Regions from separate parts of the Pseudomonas sp. GW821-FHT03E01 genome, predicted to be linked through region 2. Evidence: riboswitches for the same ligand, from Rfam matches in the RefSeq annotation. Region 2 holds a riboswitch; the other holds the start of a gene.

Region 1 (8,150 bases), on a different contig from region 2:
GAGCAGCGCCCGCAGCGTGCTGACGGGGCAGCCGCGCTGGCAGCCCAGGCCGACCACCAGGGTCGGCACTGTGCCGTTTTCAGTCATGCGCTGTAATGGCCATCGCTTTTGCGGCGGAACAACCAGGCGCTGATCAGGCCCAGGGCCAGCCAGAACGCCACGTTGGTCAACTGCGAAGCGATTTTGAATTGTGCTTCCAGGGCTTCCGGCGCCAGCATCGAATGGACTTCCGGTTGTGGTGCGCCAATCACATGCGGCACGGCCAGGATCGCCACGCCGAGAACTTTCATCAGCCAGTGACGGCTGAACACGATCAACGCGATGCCGACGGCCGTGGACGCGGCAGTGCCGATCCACCAGATTTGCCGTTGCGCCAGATCAGCCGCGGCAGTGCCCGGCAGCTCAGGCGGCAGGCCGAGAGTCGGAGCCAGTACGAACGTCGCATAACCGGCCAGGCCCCAGAGCAGGCCCTGAGAGGTTTTGGTCGGTGCGCGCAGGGTGTAAAGACCGGCGAGCATCAGGGCGAAACCGACGGCTACCACCAAGTTGCCGCCGGTAGTGGACAGCACGCGCTGCCAGCCGTCTTCCGGTTCCCAGGCTTCGGCATCGTGGGTATGAGCGACTGCGCCCGCGGCGTGCTCGTGGATTTCAACAGCAGCCGGCTCGGATTTTTCGTAGGTCTCGGCCTGCAAAATCAGCGGGGAGACCCAGAAGCTTTGCAGCAGGGTCAATAGCAGGGCGGCCAGCAGCCCGGTGAAACCTGCGGTTTGCGCAATACGCTTGATCATCTCAGCAGGTCTCAATGGCACGGAAAGGCGGAGCTGTGACGGGTATCGTGCGCGGCGTTGTGCACCGCTTCGATGTGCGAGAAACCGGCGAAATACACAAGGCTGGCGCCAAGGATCGACGCACACACGGCGGCGGTCAGGCGTTGAGTCAGGGTCGTGGTGGTGCTGGCGATGCTCTTGTCGGTGTTGCTGGCGGTGCTGCTGATGATCGTCATGGCGCTTCCCTCTGGTCTGTCAGCGGGTGAATAGAGCGCATGAAAATCTCCGCACGCCAAGGGCTCGCAGAGATTTCGAACAGCGCCCGCCCACCGCGGGTTTGTTATTCAGTGAACGTAAAAGTCACTTTGTGTTGCGGGCCGGTCTCCGGGCTCGCGAGGGGCTGGGCTTGCGCCTGGACCTGCAAGCATCACCTTCCCATGCCATATGACCGGCACAGTGGATCTGACGCTTCACTCGCTTACCGTTGCGGGGGCAGCACCGGACTGACATGGCTTTAGAGTAAAGCACATGATTCACCGGTTTCCCGTTTCACCCTGTGAAGGGCACCCGTAACAAGGCGTGTAGGAGAGCATGGGCGAGGGCGGGGAGTCAATTGGCAGGGGTTCTCACTAACACCCAATATCTGTGGCGAGGGGGCTTGGTCCCGCTCGAGCGCATAGCGGTCGCATCGGATTCATGCGGTCTGTCTGTAAGATTTGCAGTGCATGGTTTCACGACTGCTTCGCAGCCGAACGGGAGCAAGCTCCCTCGCCACAGGCAAGCCCCCTCGCCACAGGTGATCGCATTCGCCGACAAGACATTGACCCGCCCCCACACGATGCGTAGCCTTGCGCTTTCGAGGTTCTTCGGCGTCTGTCGAAGCTAAGAAGGGAACGCGGTCGATGCCGCGGCTGCCCCCGCAACTGTGAACGGTGATGTTCGCTGCCACGCCACTGCAAACCCTGTGCAACGGGTTCGCGGGAAGGCGCAGCGAATGCCGGGCCAATGCCTGGCACACCGTCAGCCAGGAGACCTGCCTCGACACAGATTCTCACTTTCAACCGGGCGGGGTGATCCGGTGGCGAACTCTTCAGGCACGCGCGCCCGCGTTGCCGGTTGTCGTCCCGTATGCCCGCCACCTTGCCAAAGGGCATCCGATGAAAACACTGGCCAAACTCCCCGTCACCATCGTTACCGGCTTCCTCGGTTCGGGCAAAACCACCTTACTGCGGCACATGCTCGACAACGCCCAGGGCCGTCGCATCGCGGTGATCGTCAACGAGTTCGGCGAGCTGGGCATCGACGGCGAGATCCTCAAGCAATGCTCCATCGGCTGCACCGAAGAAGAGGCCAGCGGCCGCGTCTACGAGTTGGCCAACGGCTGCCTGTGCTGCACCGTTCAGGAGGAATTCTTCCCGGTGATGCGCGAGTTGGTTGCTCGCCGCGGCGACCTCGACCACATCCTCATCGAAACCTCGGGCCTGGCCCTGCCAAAGCCTTTGGTTCAAGCTTTCCAGTGGCCGGAAATCCGCAGCGCCTGCACCGTTGACGCGGTGATCACCGTGGTCGACAGCCCGGCCGTCGCTGCCGGCACTTTCGCTGCATTCCCGGATCAAGTGGACGCCCAGCGCAAACTCGACCCGAACCTGGACCACGAATCGCCGCTGCACGAACTGTTCGCCGACCAACTGGCCAGCGCCGACCTGGTGATTCTCAACAAGGCCGACCTGATCAGCGCCGCAGACCTGGCCCGCGTGCGCCTGGAAGTCGCCGAAGAGCTGCCACCGGCGGTGAAAGTCATCGAAGCCAGCAGCGGTCGCTTGCCACTGGACGTGCTGATCGGCCTCGGTGCCGGTTCCGAAGAACACATCGACAGCCGTCACAGCCATCACGATCATCACCATGAAGGTGAAGACGACCACGATCACGACCATGACGCGTTCGACTCCATCTCGATCGAGCTGCCACAAGCCGACGAAAGCCTGCTGATGGACGCGCTGACGCAACTGGTGGTGCAGCACGGTATTCTGCGGGTCAAGGGTTTTGCAGCGGTGCCGAACAAGCCGATGCGCCTGCTGATTCAGGGCGTGGGCACGCGTTTCGACAAGCACTTCGATCGTCAGTGGGGCACCGAGGAAGCGCGCACCACCCGTCTGGTGTTGATCGGTCAGGCGCTGGACGCCGTTCAACTCGAAGCGCAATTGCGCGCTGCGCTCAGCGTTTAACCCATGCACCTGCTCAGGACCCAGCCCGGCGGTTTCGTGTCGGATGACAACATTGCCGACCTTGGACAAACTCCCGCCGAGCTGGTGATCCTGTGCAGCGGCGATTCCAGTCTGGCGTTGCTCGCCGAGGCGGCGCAGCAGCTGCCCGACGATTACCCGAGCCTGCGCCTGGCCAACCCGATGCAGGTGCAGAATCACGCCTCGGTCGATCTTTATGTCGACGAAGTGCTGCGCCACGCCAAGGTGATTCTGATCTCGCTGCACGGCGGCATCGCCTATTGGCGTTACGGCATCGAGCGTCTGGTGGAATTGTCCCAGCGCGGTGTGCAGTTGATTCTGGTGCCGGGTGACGATCGCCCGGACCCGGAACTCAGCGATCTGAGCACCGTGGCCCCCGAAGACCGCGACCGGCTCTGGCACTTCCTGCGTCAGGGCGGCATGGCCAATGCGCTCGACCTGTTTCGCTGCCTTGCCAGTCGTTGGCTGGGTCGTGATTATCCATGGTCCGAGCCGCAAACCCTGCCACGCACCGCGATCTACCACCCGCAAAAAAGCCCCGCGCACCTTCAGGATTGGCAAGCCGATTGGCAGGCCGATCAGCCGGTGGCGGCGGTGCTGTTTTACCGCTCGCACTTGCAGGCGGCGAACACCGGTTTCATCGATATTTTCTGCCAGCGTTTGCAGGCGGCAGGGCTCAACCCGTTGCCGATTGCGCTGGCCAGTCTGAAAGAGCCAGGCTGCCTGGCGGTGGTCGAGGACTGGCTGGATGAAGTTGAGGCGGGGGTGATTCTGAACACCACCGGTTTCGCCCAGTCCAGCCCTGAAGCGCCGCACCTGCGGCCGTTTCGTCGCAACATCCCGGTGATCCAGGCGATCTGCGCCCAGGACAACGAGCCCGGCTGGCTTGCCAGCGAGCAAGGCCTCGGTCCCCGTGACTTGGCGATGCACATCGCGCTGCCGGAGCTGGACGGGCGAATCATCAGTCGGCCGATCAGCTTCAAGGATCTGGCGTGGCGCAGCGAGCGCAGTCAGTCCGACGTGGTTTGCTATCGACCACAACCGGAACGCATGGATTTTGTCGCTGAACTGGCGCGGCGCTGGATCGATCTGGCGCGGCTGCCCAACAGCGAAAAACGCATCGCCCTGATCCTCGCCAACTACCCGACTCGCGATGGACGCATCGGTAATGGCGTCGGTCTCGACACCCCGGCCGCGGCGCTGAACATCCTGCGTGCCCTGTACGCCGAAGGTTATCCGTTGCCGGCCGAGTTGCCGGACAGCGGCACCGCGCTGATCCAGCAACTGCTTGGTGGTGTCAGCAATGATCTGGACACTATCGATCAACGTCCGTGCCAGCAAAGCCTGGCGCTGGATGATTACTTTTTGATGTTCAACGCACTGCCCGAAGCCAATCGCGAGGCGGTGCTGCAACGTTGGGGCACGCCCGAAAGCGATCCGATGTTCCGTGGCGGGCGAATGATGATTGCCGGGTTGCGCTTCGGCCTGACCTTCGTCGGCATTCAACCGGCGCGGGGTTATCAGGTTGACCCGAGCGCGGTCTATCACGACCCGGACCTGGTGCCGCCCCACGGTTATCTGGCGTTCTACTTCTGGTTGCGCAACACCTACGGCGCCCACGGCGTGATCCATGTCGGCAAGCACGGTAACCTCGAATGGCTGCCGGGCAAGGGCGTCGGGTTATCTGAAAACTGCTGGCCCGACGCGCTGCTCGGACCGCTGCCGAACATCTATCCGTTCATCGTCAACGACCCGGGCGAGGGTGCCCAAGCCAAGCGCCGCACGCAAGCGGTGATCATCGATCACCTGATGCCACCGCTGACCCGCGCCGAAACCTACGGCCCGCTGCGCAACCTTGAGTTGTTGGCTGACGAATATTACGAAGCGCAGTTGCTCGATCCGCGCCGCGCCCGGGAACTGCAACGCGACATTCTGCAACTGGTGCGCGACACGCACATTGATCGCGAACTGCAGCTGGACGAGAAGCTCGACAGCGATGCCGACGCGGCGATCTGGTTGCCGCGCCTGGACACTTACCTGTGTGACTTGAAGGAATCGCAGATCCGCGATGGCCTGCACGTGTTTGGCGAGTCGCCGACCGGGCGATTGCGCATCGACACTTTATTGGCCTTGCTGCGCATTCCTCGCGGTGACGGTCGTGGCGCGCAATCGAGCGTGCTGCGGGCGCTGGCCAAGGCGTTCGAATTGGGCTTCGATCCACTGGATTGCGTGTTGGCTGATCCTTGGAACGGTCCTCGGCCGGATGCCTTGCAGGCGGTCAGTGATGAGCTGTGGCGCACGGCGGGGGATACCCGTGAGCGTCTGGAACTGTTCGCCGCGCAGTTGATCGAGCAAGCCTTGAGCGCTGAAATTGCTCCGTTGAACCAGCCAGGCTGGTCCGACGTGAGCGCGATCATCGACAGTTTGCGCGAGGTCGTCGCCCCGCGCCTGGACGCCTGCGGCCCGGCGGAAATGCGCGGCCTGCTGGACGCCCTCAGCGGGCGATTCGTCCCGGCCGGGCCGAGTGGTGCGCCCAGCCGTGGACGGCTGGACGTGTTGCCCACCGGGCGCAATTTCTATTCGGTGGACGTGCGCAACCTGCCGACCACCACGGCGTGGCGCATCGGTTTTCAATCCGCGAACCTGATTCTTGAGCGGCACTTGCAGGATCACGGCGATCACTTGCGTCAGCTCGGCCTGTCGGTCTGGGGCACCGCGACCATGCGCACCGGCGGCGATGACATTGCCCAGGCCATGGCCTTGATGGGTGTGCGGCCGGTGTGGGCGACGGGCAGTCAGCGGGTCGACGACTTCGAGATTCTGCCGTTGAGCCTGCTGGACCGGCCGCGGGTGGACGTGACCTTGCGCGTCTCCGGATTCTTCCGCGATGCCTTTGCCAACCTGATCCGGCTGTTCGACGCCGCCGTGCAAGCGGTCGCCGCGCTGGATGAACCGGACGATCTCAACCCGTTGGCAGCCAAGGTTCGTGCCGAGCGCGAAGCGCTGCTGACGTCCGGTCTGGATGAAGAAGCGGCCAGGCGACAGGCCGGCTGGCGGATCTTCGGGGCCAAACCGGGTGCTTACGGTGCCGGCGTGCAAGGTGCCATCGACGGTCGTTTGTGGCAGAGCCGCGAAGACCTGGCCGAGGTTTACCTGAACTGGGGCGGCTACGCTTACGGCGGCTCCGATGAAGGCACCGCCGCACGCGAGCAGTTCGCCCAGCGTCTGAGCCAGGTGCAGGCCGTGCTGCAAAATCAGGACAACCGCGAGCACGACTTGCTCGATTCCAACGACTATTACCAGTTCCAGGGCGGCATGCTGGCGGCCGTCGAAAGCCTCGGCGGCGCAGCGGCGGCGAGTTATCACGGCGACCACAGTCAGCCGGACTTGCCGAAGATCCGCACATTGAAGGAAGAGCTGAACCGGGTGATCCGTTCCCGGGCGGCCAATCCGAAATGGATCGACGGGATCAAGCGTCATGGCTATAAAGGCGCGTTCGAACTGGCGGCGACGGTCGATAACCTGTTTGCGTTCGACGCCACCACGCAGTTGATCGACGATCACCAGTATGCGTTGCTGGCGGACGCCTATTTGCTTGATCCGGCGACCCGGGAGTTTGTTCGCGAACACAATCCCCACGCCTTGCGCGACATGACCGAGCGCCTGCTCGAAGCGCAGCAACGGGGGATGTGGCAGGAGCCGGGTGAATACCGCGAGGCGCTGGAGAATTTGTTGCTGGACATAGAAGAAGACAGTTAGCCGGTGAGCAAAGGAAATTTGTGGCGAGGGAGCTTGCTCCCGTTGGGCTGCGCAGCAGCCCCAAAACAAAAAACCAGGCTCTGTCAGGCACACCGCATTTTCAGGTTTTACGACTGCTACGCAGCCGAGCGGGAGCAAGCTCCCTCGCCACAGAGTAATCACCGACCATGACCGAGATTTGAACATGACCGACACCCCCCATTTCCCGCTCTCCGCCGTGGTCGGCGCCGATGACTTGAAGCTCGCCCTGTACCTGACCGCCATCGACCCGAAAATCGGAGGCGTGCTGATCGAAGGCCCGCGCGGCATGGCCAAGTCGACCCTGGCCCGAGGCCTGGCGGACCTGCTGGCCAGCGGTCAATTCGTTACCTTGCCCCTGGGCGCCACCGAAGAACGGCTGGTCGGCACCCTCGATCTCGACGCGGCCTTGAGCGAAGGGCGCGCACAGTTTTCTCCGGGTGTATTGGCCAAGGCCGACGGCGGCGTGCTCTACGTCGATGAAGTGAACTTGCTGCCCGATCACCTCGTGGACCTGCTGCTCGACGTGGCCGCCAGCGGCACCAACCTGATCGAGCGCGACGGGATTTCCCATCGGCATTCGGCGAAGTTTGTGCTGATCGGCACCATGAACCCGGAAGAGGGCGAACTGCGCCCGCAACTGCTCGACCGCTTTGGCCTGAACGTCGCCCTCAGTGGCCATACCGCACCCGCCGAGCGCGGCCAGATCATCCGTCGTCGACTGGATTTCGACAGCGATCCGCAAGGGTTCTGCGCCGAGTGGGAAAGTCAGCAACACGCCCTGCGCGAGCGTTGCCAGAAGGCGCGTGCGGCCCTGGCGAGTATCCCGCTCGACGATGCCGCACTGGCGCAGATCACCGAGCGCTGCTTTGCTGCCGGCGTCGATGGCTTGCGGGCCGACCTGGTCTGGCTGCGCGCGGCGCGGGCACATGCGGCGTGGCGCGGTGCGAACGCCATTGCCGAAGAGGATATCGACGCGGTCGCCGAATTTGCCTTGCGTCATCGTCGTCGGGAGCATTCGACCTCTGCGCCGCAAAACTCCCAAGCGCCACAGCAATCCCCTGCGCAAACCACCAACCCGAACGAAGGTCAGGGCCAGTGGGGCGAAATGCCCGCCCAGGCGCTGCCGGTCGGTGCTCGACGTGAAGTGCCGAGCTGGCCAAAAAAGCCCTAGGCATTCGCCCTCGATCAGACGCGGGGGCGAATGCCAGACCCCGCGCAGGCCGGCTGGATCACGGTAAACAGGGCAAGCGTCACGCCGCCCGTAGCGGATCGGTCAACTGGCCCGGCACCTTGCTCAATGGCCGACCGCGTCAACGCGATGACCTATTGTTCCATCTGCGGACCCGCACCCCGCATGAAC
Region 2 (8,150 bases):
GCGAAGATTCGATGGTTGCCGGTGGCGCGATCGACTTCCCAGATCGCCGCGCGACCTTCCTCCTGATCCATGCCGTTTTCACCAACGTTGCTGTTCGAGCCCACGGTGACGTACAGCTTGCTGCCGTCCTTGCTGGCGATGACATTTTTGGTCCAGTGGTGATTTCGCGTGCCGCCCGGCAAATCGACCACTTTGATTGGCTGTGACTTGATCGCTGTCTCGCCGTTTTCATAGTGAAAACGCAGCAAACGGTCGGTGTCGGCGACATACAGGTCTTTGCCAACCAGGGTCATGCCGAAAGGCGAGTTGAGGTTTTCCAGGAACACCGTGCGGGTTTCGGCGACGCCGTCGTGGTCCTTGTCCCGCAGCAGAGTGATGCGGTTCGGGCTGGGGACGCCAGCCCCGGCGCGGCCCATGACTTTGCCCATGATCCAGCCGCGAATGCCATTGCTGTCATCGGATTTGGACGGCGCGTTGGTTTCGGCCACCAGTACGTCGCCGTTGGGCAGCACATAGAGCCAGCGCGGGTGTTCGAGGTTTTCGGCAAACGCTGCTACTTGAGTGCCTGCGGCGGCGACGGGTTTTTTACCCTGAGGCCAGCCGATCGCCGGGGCGATGTTCACCGTCGGGATCAGGGTTTTGTTCGGTTCCGGCAGCTTGGGCGACGGTCCGGTGCCGTCCGAGACTTGCAGGCTGGAGGTTTCACCACAGGCGGCGAGCCCTCCGGCGAGCGCGATGATGAGAATGAGCTGGGGTTTGCGCATTACTGATCTTCCCTATGAATGCATTGACGTAATCATAGAGAAGCGTAAACACCCGATGGTTCAACCGGTCAGCCGCGGGCCTCCTTGAACAGCACGGCGATCCCCGGATGGTAGTTGCCGGTTTCATTGCGCAACTTGCGGTAGGCGTAAGGGAAATACCAGGCCACGGCGCAGGTGTGCTCCTTTTGCAGGTCGTCGAGCATGTCCTGGAGTTCTTCCGGGGTGGCGCTGTGCTGGGCTTTTTGTGGGGCGACAAACAGGCAGCCGAGTTTCAGGTCGCTGGTGTAGCTGATGCGCTTCGCGTCGCTGGTGATGTCCGCCAGTGCCTGGGTCAGGTTCAGGTTGTTGACCCGCGGCCAGCGCTGGGTGGCCTGCAGGTACGCGCGTTCTTCGCTGGTGGCGATAAACAGATCGGCGCGGGCGTTGCGTTCGCCTTCTTCGGTCTGTTTGCGCGACGGTGTTTGCTGCAGCGTGACCATTTCCGCCATCCAGGCTGCGGCAGAGAGCAGGCCGAGGTTGGCGTTTTCGTCGTACCAGTAAGGCGTATCGTTATCGCCGCGCACGGCGTTGTAGCGGTCGATACAGTCAAACCAGCGTTCCAGCACCGGGCGCAGGAATTCCAGCTTCGGATTGCTGATGATCATGCCTTGCATGTGGCTCACCCTTGTTATTGTGTTGTGAGGTTGTGGCTCTTTGATATCACTGCTGGCAGTGTGGCACAAGATTGGCGTCAGATAATTGATCAGCGGCAGTTATTCGCCGGAAGGCGTCCCGTCTTTAATTGACGCTCCACCCCCAACCCTCTAACCTTCGCGGCTTGTTTCAGGTGCTCTGTGGCCTTGGTCGACAGAGTGAAACAGGGAAGCCGGTGAGTGGATTTCTTCCAGCGAAGAATGATCACGATCCCGGCGCTGCCCCCGCAACGGTAAATGAGTGAAGACTGCGCCTGATGCCACTGTGTCGATGAACGATGCGGGAAGGCGCGCAGTTGGCCCCGAGCCGCTCATGAGCCCGGAGACCGGCCTGATCCATTCAGCGGCATCACGGTGGGCGATGCCAGGCTTCTTGCCGTCTATTCTTGTGCCTGCCCGCCGTTATCCAGCCTCAACGGAGAGCTCCCCCATGACTGATACCCCCGATCGTGACGAACGCCATCTGGCGCGCATGCTGCGCAAAAAAGCCGTGATCGACGAACGCATCGCCAATTCGCCGAATGAATGCGGCCTGCTGCTGGTGCTGAGCGGCAACGGTAAAGGCAAAAGCAGTTCGGCGTTCGGCATGCTGGCGCGCTCCATGGGCCACGGCATGCAATGCGGTGTGGTGCAGTTCATCAAGGGGCGCAGCAGCACTGGCGAGGAGCTGTTCTTCCGGCGTTTCCCGGAGCAGGTGCGTTTTCATGTGATGGGCGAGGGCTTCACCTGGGAAACCCAGGACCGCCAGCGTGACATCGCCGCCGCCGAAGCTGCGTGGGCGGTGTCCCGCGAACTGCTGAGCGATCCGTCGATTGGCCTGGTGGTACTCGATGAATTGAACATCGCCCTCAAGCACGGTTACCTCGATCTCGATCAGGTGCTCAGCGACTTGCAGGCCCGTCCGCCGATGCAGCATGTGGTGGTCACTGGCCGTGGCGCCAAACCGGAGATGATCGAACTGGCTGACACCGTCACCGAAATGGGCATGATCAAGCACGCCTTCCAGGCCGGGATCAAGGCGCAAAAAGGCGTCGAGTTGTGAATCAACCACGTCAATGCCCGGCGGTACTGATTGCCGCGCCGGCCTCCGGTCAGGGCAAGACCACCGTCACCGCCGCGCTCGCCCGCTTGCACCGCAATCAGGGGCGCAAGGTGCGTGTGTTTAAATGCGGCCCGGACTTTCTCGACCCGATGATTCTCGAGCGCGCCAGCGGTGCACCGGTCTATCAGCTGGACATGTGGATGGTCGGCGAGCAGGAAAGTCGTCGTCTGTTGTGGGAAGCTGCTGGCGAAGCTGACCTGATTCTCATCGAAGGCGTCATGGGGTTGTTCGACGGTACGCCGTCCAGTGCCGACCTGGCGCGGCATTTCGGTGTGCCGGTGCTCGGCGTGATTGACGGCACCGCGATGGCGCAGACGTTTGGCGCACTGGCCCTGGGGCTTGCGCGCTATCAGCCGGATTTGCCGTTTGCCGGTGTGTTGGCCAACCGGGTTGGCACCCTGCGTCATGCGCAATTGCTCGAAGGCAGTCTGACAGAAGGCTTGCGCTGGTACGGCGCGTTGTCCCGGGAGACCGGCATCGAATTGCCGAGTCGGCACCTCGGCCTGGTACAGGCCAGCGAATTGAATGATCTCGATCTGCGCCTCGATGCAGCCGCCGCCTCGCTGGCCAGCAGTTGCGACGTGGCTTTACCGCCGGCCGTGGAATTCGCCGCGCCTGAAGTGATCGCCGCCGAACCATTGCTGGCCGGTGTGCGGATTGCCGTGGCCCGGGACGAAGCCTTTGCGTTTACCTACGGCGCGAGCCTGGATCTGCTGCGGGCGATGGGCGCCGAGTTGTCTTTCTTCTCGCCGATCCGCGACCGCGAGTTGCCGGAGGCAGACAGCCTTTATCTGCCGGGTGGTTACCCTGAATTGCACCATGTGGCGTTGTCACAAAACACGCCAATGCTGACCGCCATCCGCGCTCATCACGCAGCGGGCAAACCGTTGCTGGCCGAGTGTGGCGGCATGCTGTATTTGTTGGATTCGTTGACCGATGTCGAGGGTACTCGCGCTGAATTGGTTGGCTTGCTGACCGGTGATGCGGTGATGCAGAAGCGTTTGGCGGCGTTGGCCTTGCAGGCGGTGGAATTGCCCGAAGGTTTGCTGCGCGGGCACACCTATCACCACTCGCTGACCAGCACCGAGCTTGAGCCGATTGCGCGTGGCCTGAGCCCCAATGGCGGGCGAGGGGCGGAGGCGGTTTATCGTGAGGGGCGGATGACGGCCTCTTATGTGCACTTTTATTTTCCGTCCAATCCGGCGGCGATTGCTGCGTTGTTGGCGCCCGATCGTGAAGCCGTCATCGCGAGCAGGCCATGACAGAAAACGCCTTTTCCGAAGTCGAACGCGATGCGGTCTACCGGGCCATCGGCGAACGCCGTGACATGCGCCACTTCAGCGGCGGCACGGTCGAGCCCGAGTTACTGAGGCGCCTGCTCGAAGCCGCGCACCAGGCGCCGAGCGTCGGCCTGATGCAGCCCTGGCGGTTCATCCGCATCAGCGACCGGGCGCTGCGCGGACAGATCCAGCAACTGGTGGAGGAAGAACGCGTCCGCACCGCCGAAGCCCTCGGCGAGCGCTCCGACGAATTCATGAAGCTCAAGGTCGAAGGCATCCAAGACTGCGCCGAAGTGCTGGTCGCTGCGCTGATGGACGATCGCGAACGGCATATTTTCGGCCGTCGTACGTTGCCGGAAATGGACATGGCCTCGCTGTCCTGTGCCATCCAGAACCTTTGGCTGGCGTCCCGCGCCGAAGGCCTGGGCATGGGCTGGGTGTCGCTGTTCGAACCGCAAGCCTTGGCGAACCTGTTGGGTTTACCGGTCGGGGCCAAGCCTTTGGCCGTTCTTTGCCTGGGGCCGGTCAAGGAATTCTATCCAGCGCCGATGCTGGTACTCGAAGGCTGGGCGCAAGCGCGTCCGCTCAACGAGTTGCTGTATGAAAATTATTGGGGAGTGAGTCAATGAGTGTGGCGTTGTTGAGTGTCGCCGCGGTCGCGCTGGATGCGCTGCTGGGTGAACCCAAACGCTGGCATCCGCTGGTGGCGTTCGGTCGTTTTGCCGATCGCATCGAACAACGTTTCAACTCCGCTGGCCGCGGTTGGCGCAGTCACGGGGTGACGGCCTGGGTGATGGCGGTCGTGCCGCTGACCTTGCTGGTCACCGCGCTGTCCTGGGCACCTTATGTTGGCTGGATCGTCGAGATTCTCGCGCTCTATTGCGCGCTTGGCATGCGCAGCCTCGGCGAGCATGTCGAGCCGGTGGCCAAGGCCCTGCGCAGCGATGATCTGGTTGAGGCGCGCACACGCGTCGGTTATCTGGTCAGCCGTCAGACCAGCGAACTGGACAAAACCGAAGTCGCCCGCGCCGCCACCGAATCGGTGTTGGAGAACGGCAGCGATGCAGTGTTCGCCGCGCTGTTCTGGTTTGCCGTGGCGGGTGCGCCCGGTGTGGTGCTCTATCGTCTGAGCAACACCCTGGATGCGATGTGGGGTTATCGCAACGAACGCTTCGAGCGTTTCGGCTGGGCTGCCGCAAAGATCGACGATGTCCTCAACTACATTCCTGCACGCCTGGTGGCGTTGACCTACGCACTGTTGGGCAAAACCCGACTGGCGCTGAAATGCTGGCGCACCCAGGGGCCGACCTGGGACAGCCCGAATGCCGGGCCGGTGATGGCGGCTGGTGCCGGTGCGTTGGGTGTCGAGTTGGGCGGGGCGGCGATTTATCACGGCGAACTGCATCAGCGTCCGCAGTTGGGCGAAGGCGTGCCGGCGGATGCCGATTCCATCGACCGTGGCTGGCAATTGGTCCAGCGCGGGGTATGGTTATGGCTGCTGATTCTCTGCGTGGGGGCTGAATTCTATGCTTGAACACGGTGGCCGGTTGCGCAAGGCAGCACTTGAATACGGTATCGCCGAAGCCGATTGGCTCGACCTGTCCAGTGGTCTTGCGCCCTGGCCATTCCCGGTTCCGGATATCCCGCTGCGGGCCTGGGCACGTTTGCCGGAAACCGATGACGGTCTGGAGCAAGCTGCCTGCGACTATTACGGTGCGGCCCAGGTGTTGCCCGTGGCCGGTTCGCAAATGGCGATTCAGTTGCTGCCGCGTTTGCGCAGGGCCGGCAAGGTCGGTGTGCTGTCGCCGTGTTACGCCGAGCACGCCGAAGCCTGGCGTCGCAACGGTTATGTCGTGCGTGAAGTCCTGGAGTCGGAAGTCGATTTCTTTCTCGACAACCTGGACGTGCTGGTGGTGGTCAATCCGAACAATCCCACGGGTCTGAGCCTGACCCCGGCCCGCCTGCTGGATTGGCATGCGCGGCTGGCCCAGCGCGGTGGCTGGTTGGTGGTGGACGAGGCGTTCATGGACAACACACCGCATTTGAGTCTGGCACCGTTCACCAACCAGATCGGCTTGATCGTGCTGCGTTCCTTCGGCAAGTTTTTCGGCCTGGCCGGTGTGCGGCTCGGGTTTGTGCTGGCCGAGCGCAAGTTGCTCAAACTGTTGGCCGAGCAGGTCGGGCCTTGGGCGGTCAGTGGGCCGACCCGCGTCTTGGGCCAGGCGTGCCTGACGGATACGGACGGGCACACCCGACAGCGCATTCGCACTGACGAAGCTGGCGAGCGTCTGGCGTTGCTGCTTGAGCAGTATGGTTTCAAACCTCAGGGCGGTTGCGCGTTGTTCCAGTGGCTGATCACCGAGCGCGCCCAAGCGCTGCATGAATTCATGGCCCGGCGTGGCATTCTGCTGCGGTTGTTCACCCACAACAGCAGCCTGCGTTTTGGTTTACCTGCGGATGAAGCGGACTGGTCGCGCCTCGAACAAGCCCTGCAAATCCATGCCAAGGAAAACCCATGACAACGTTGATGGTGCAAGGCACCACATCCGATGCCGGTAAAAGCACACTGGTGACGGCACTGTGTCGCTGGGTCACGCGCCAAGGCGTGAGCGTGGTGCCGTTCAAGCCGCAGAACATGGCCCTCAACAGTGCGGTGACCGCCGACGGTGGCGAGATAGGTCGCGCTCAGGCGGTGCAGGCCCAGGCTTCAAACCTTGAACCGCACACCGACATGAACCCGGTGCTGCTTAAACCCAACAGTGATACCGGCGCCCAAGTGATCATCCATGGCCGCGCCGTCACCACCATGAATGCGGTCGCCTATCACGACTACAAAGCCATCGCCATGCAGGCGGTGCTGGCCTCCCATGAACGGCTGAGCGCGGCGTATCCGCTGGTGTTGGTTGAAGGGGCGGGCTCGCCGGCCGAGATCAACCTGCGCGCCGGCGACATCGCCAACATGGGGTTTGCCGAGGCGGTGGACTGCCCGGTGGTGCTGATTGCCGACATCAATCGCGGCGGAGTTTTCGCGCATTTGGTCGGTACGCTGGAGCTGCTGTCGCCGAGCGAACAGGCGCGGGTCAAAGGCTTCATCATCAACCGTTTTCGCGGCGACATCGCCTTGCTGCAACCGGGGCTGGACTGGCTGGAAGCGCGCACCGGCAAACCGGTGATCGGCGTGTTGCCTTATGTGATGGACCTGCATCTTGAGGCCGAGGACGGCCTCGATCAGCGTCAGGCCGACAAGGCCGATCAAGTGCTCAACGTGGTGGTGCCGGTGCTGCCGCGCATCAGCAACCACACCGATTTCGATCCACTGCGCCTGCATCCGCAAGTGGACCTGCAATTCATCGGCCCCGGCCAGGCGATTCCACCGGCCGACCTGATGATTCTCCCGGGTTCGAAAAGCGTACGCAGCGACCTCGCGTACCTGCGGAGCAACGGCTGGGACTCGGCGATCGCGCGGCACTTGCGCTACGGCGGCAAAGTGCTGGGAATCTGCGGCGGCCTGCAAATGCTCGGTGAGCAGGTGCATGACCCGCTGGGCCTCGAAGGCGCGCCGGGTTCCAGTGCCGGTTTGGGTTTGCTGGCGTTCGAAACGCAGCTCGAAGAAGAGAAGCAGTTGCGCAACGTACGTGGGCGTCTGGCGCTGGAAGATGCGCAGGTCAGCGGCTATGAAATTCATGCCGGCGTGACCACCGGGCCGGCGCTGGAAAACGCCGCCGTGCAGCTGGACGATGGTCGCAGCGATGGTGCGCAAAGTGCCGATGGGCAGATTTTCGGTACGTACCTGCATGGCCTGTTCGAATCACCGGCGGCGTGCAGTGCACTGTTGCGTTGGGCTGGTTTGCAGGAGGTGCAGGAGGTGGATTACCACGGGTTGCGCGAGCGCGATATCGAGCGGTTGGCGGATCTGGTGGAGAAGCATCTGGATACCTCGCTGTTGCGTGAACTCTGCGGTTTTTGAGGTGGCTGCACTGGCCTCATCGAAGATTTTAAGGAATGAACCATGCTGCAACTGATCCTCGGCGGCGCCCGCTCCGGCAAAAGTCGTCTGGCTGAAAAGCTGGCGACTGACAGTCAGCTCCACGTCACTTACATCGCCACCAGCCAACCCCTGGACGGTGAAATGAACGAGCGGGTGGCCCATCACCGTGCCCGTCGTCCGGCCGAATGGGCGTTGATCGAGGAACCGCTGGAGCTGGCCCGCGTACTGCGCGAAAGCGCCGGCGTCGACCGTTGCGTGCTGGTGGATTGCCTGACGCTGTGGCTGACCAATCTGCTGATGCTCGACGACGCCGAGCGCCTGTCG

Evidence for each region. Region 2 has a riboswitch for cobalamin ahead of cobO (cob(I)yrinic acid a,c-diamide adenosyltransferase). Riboswitches for the same ligand answer to the same signal wherever they lie in the genome.
Region 1: linked by a shared signal. The riboswitch ahead of cobW (cobalamin biosynthesis protein CobW) and the one ahead of cobO (cob(I)yrinic acid a,c-diamide adenosyltransferase) in region 2 are both predicted to bind cobalamin.

What each region holds. Positions count from the first base shown of each region.
Region 1 is NZ_JBWKUI010000003.1:228,634-236,783, reverse strand. It holds gene AC07VO_RS06605 (cobalamin biosynthesis protein) at 1-87, opposite strand, end outside; gene AC07VO_RS06600 (CbtA family protein) at 84-788, opposite strand; gene AC07VO_RS06595 (CbtB domain-containing protein) at 800-1,003, opposite strand; cobalamin riboswitch at 1,126-1,353, opposite strand; cobalamin riboswitch at 1,610-1,822, shown strand; gene cobW (cobalamin biosynthesis protein CobW) at 1,925-2,992, shown strand; gene cobN (cobaltochelatase subunit CobN) at 2,996-6,769, shown strand; gene AC07VO_RS06580 (magnesium chelatase ATPase subunit I) at 6,954-7,961, shown strand; gene AC07VO_RS06575 (vWA domain-containing protein) at 8,081-8,150, shown strand, end outside.
Region 2 is NZ_JBWKUI010000011.1:235,227-243,376, forward strand. It holds gene AC07VO_RS19930 (PQQ-dependent sugar dehydrogenase) at 1-764, opposite strand, end outside; gene AC07VO_RS19935 (hypothetical protein) at 833-1,417, opposite strand; cobalamin riboswitch at 1,572-1,805, shown strand; gene cobO (cob(I)yrinic acid a,c-diamide adenosyltransferase) at 1,887-2,498, shown strand; gene AC07VO_RS19945 (cobyrinic acid a,c-diamide synthase CobB) at 2,495-3,820, shown strand; gene bluB (5,6-dimethylbenzimidazole synthase) at 3,817-4,467, shown strand; gene cbiB (adenosylcobinamide-phosphate synthase CbiB) at 4,464-5,372, shown strand; gene cobD (threonine-phosphate decarboxylase CobD) at 5,365-6,357, shown strand; gene AC07VO_RS19965 (cobyric acid synthase) at 6,354-7,805, shown strand; gene cobU (bifunctional adenosylcobinamide kinase/adenosylcobinamide-phosphate guanylyltransferase) at 7,848-8,150, shown strand, end outside.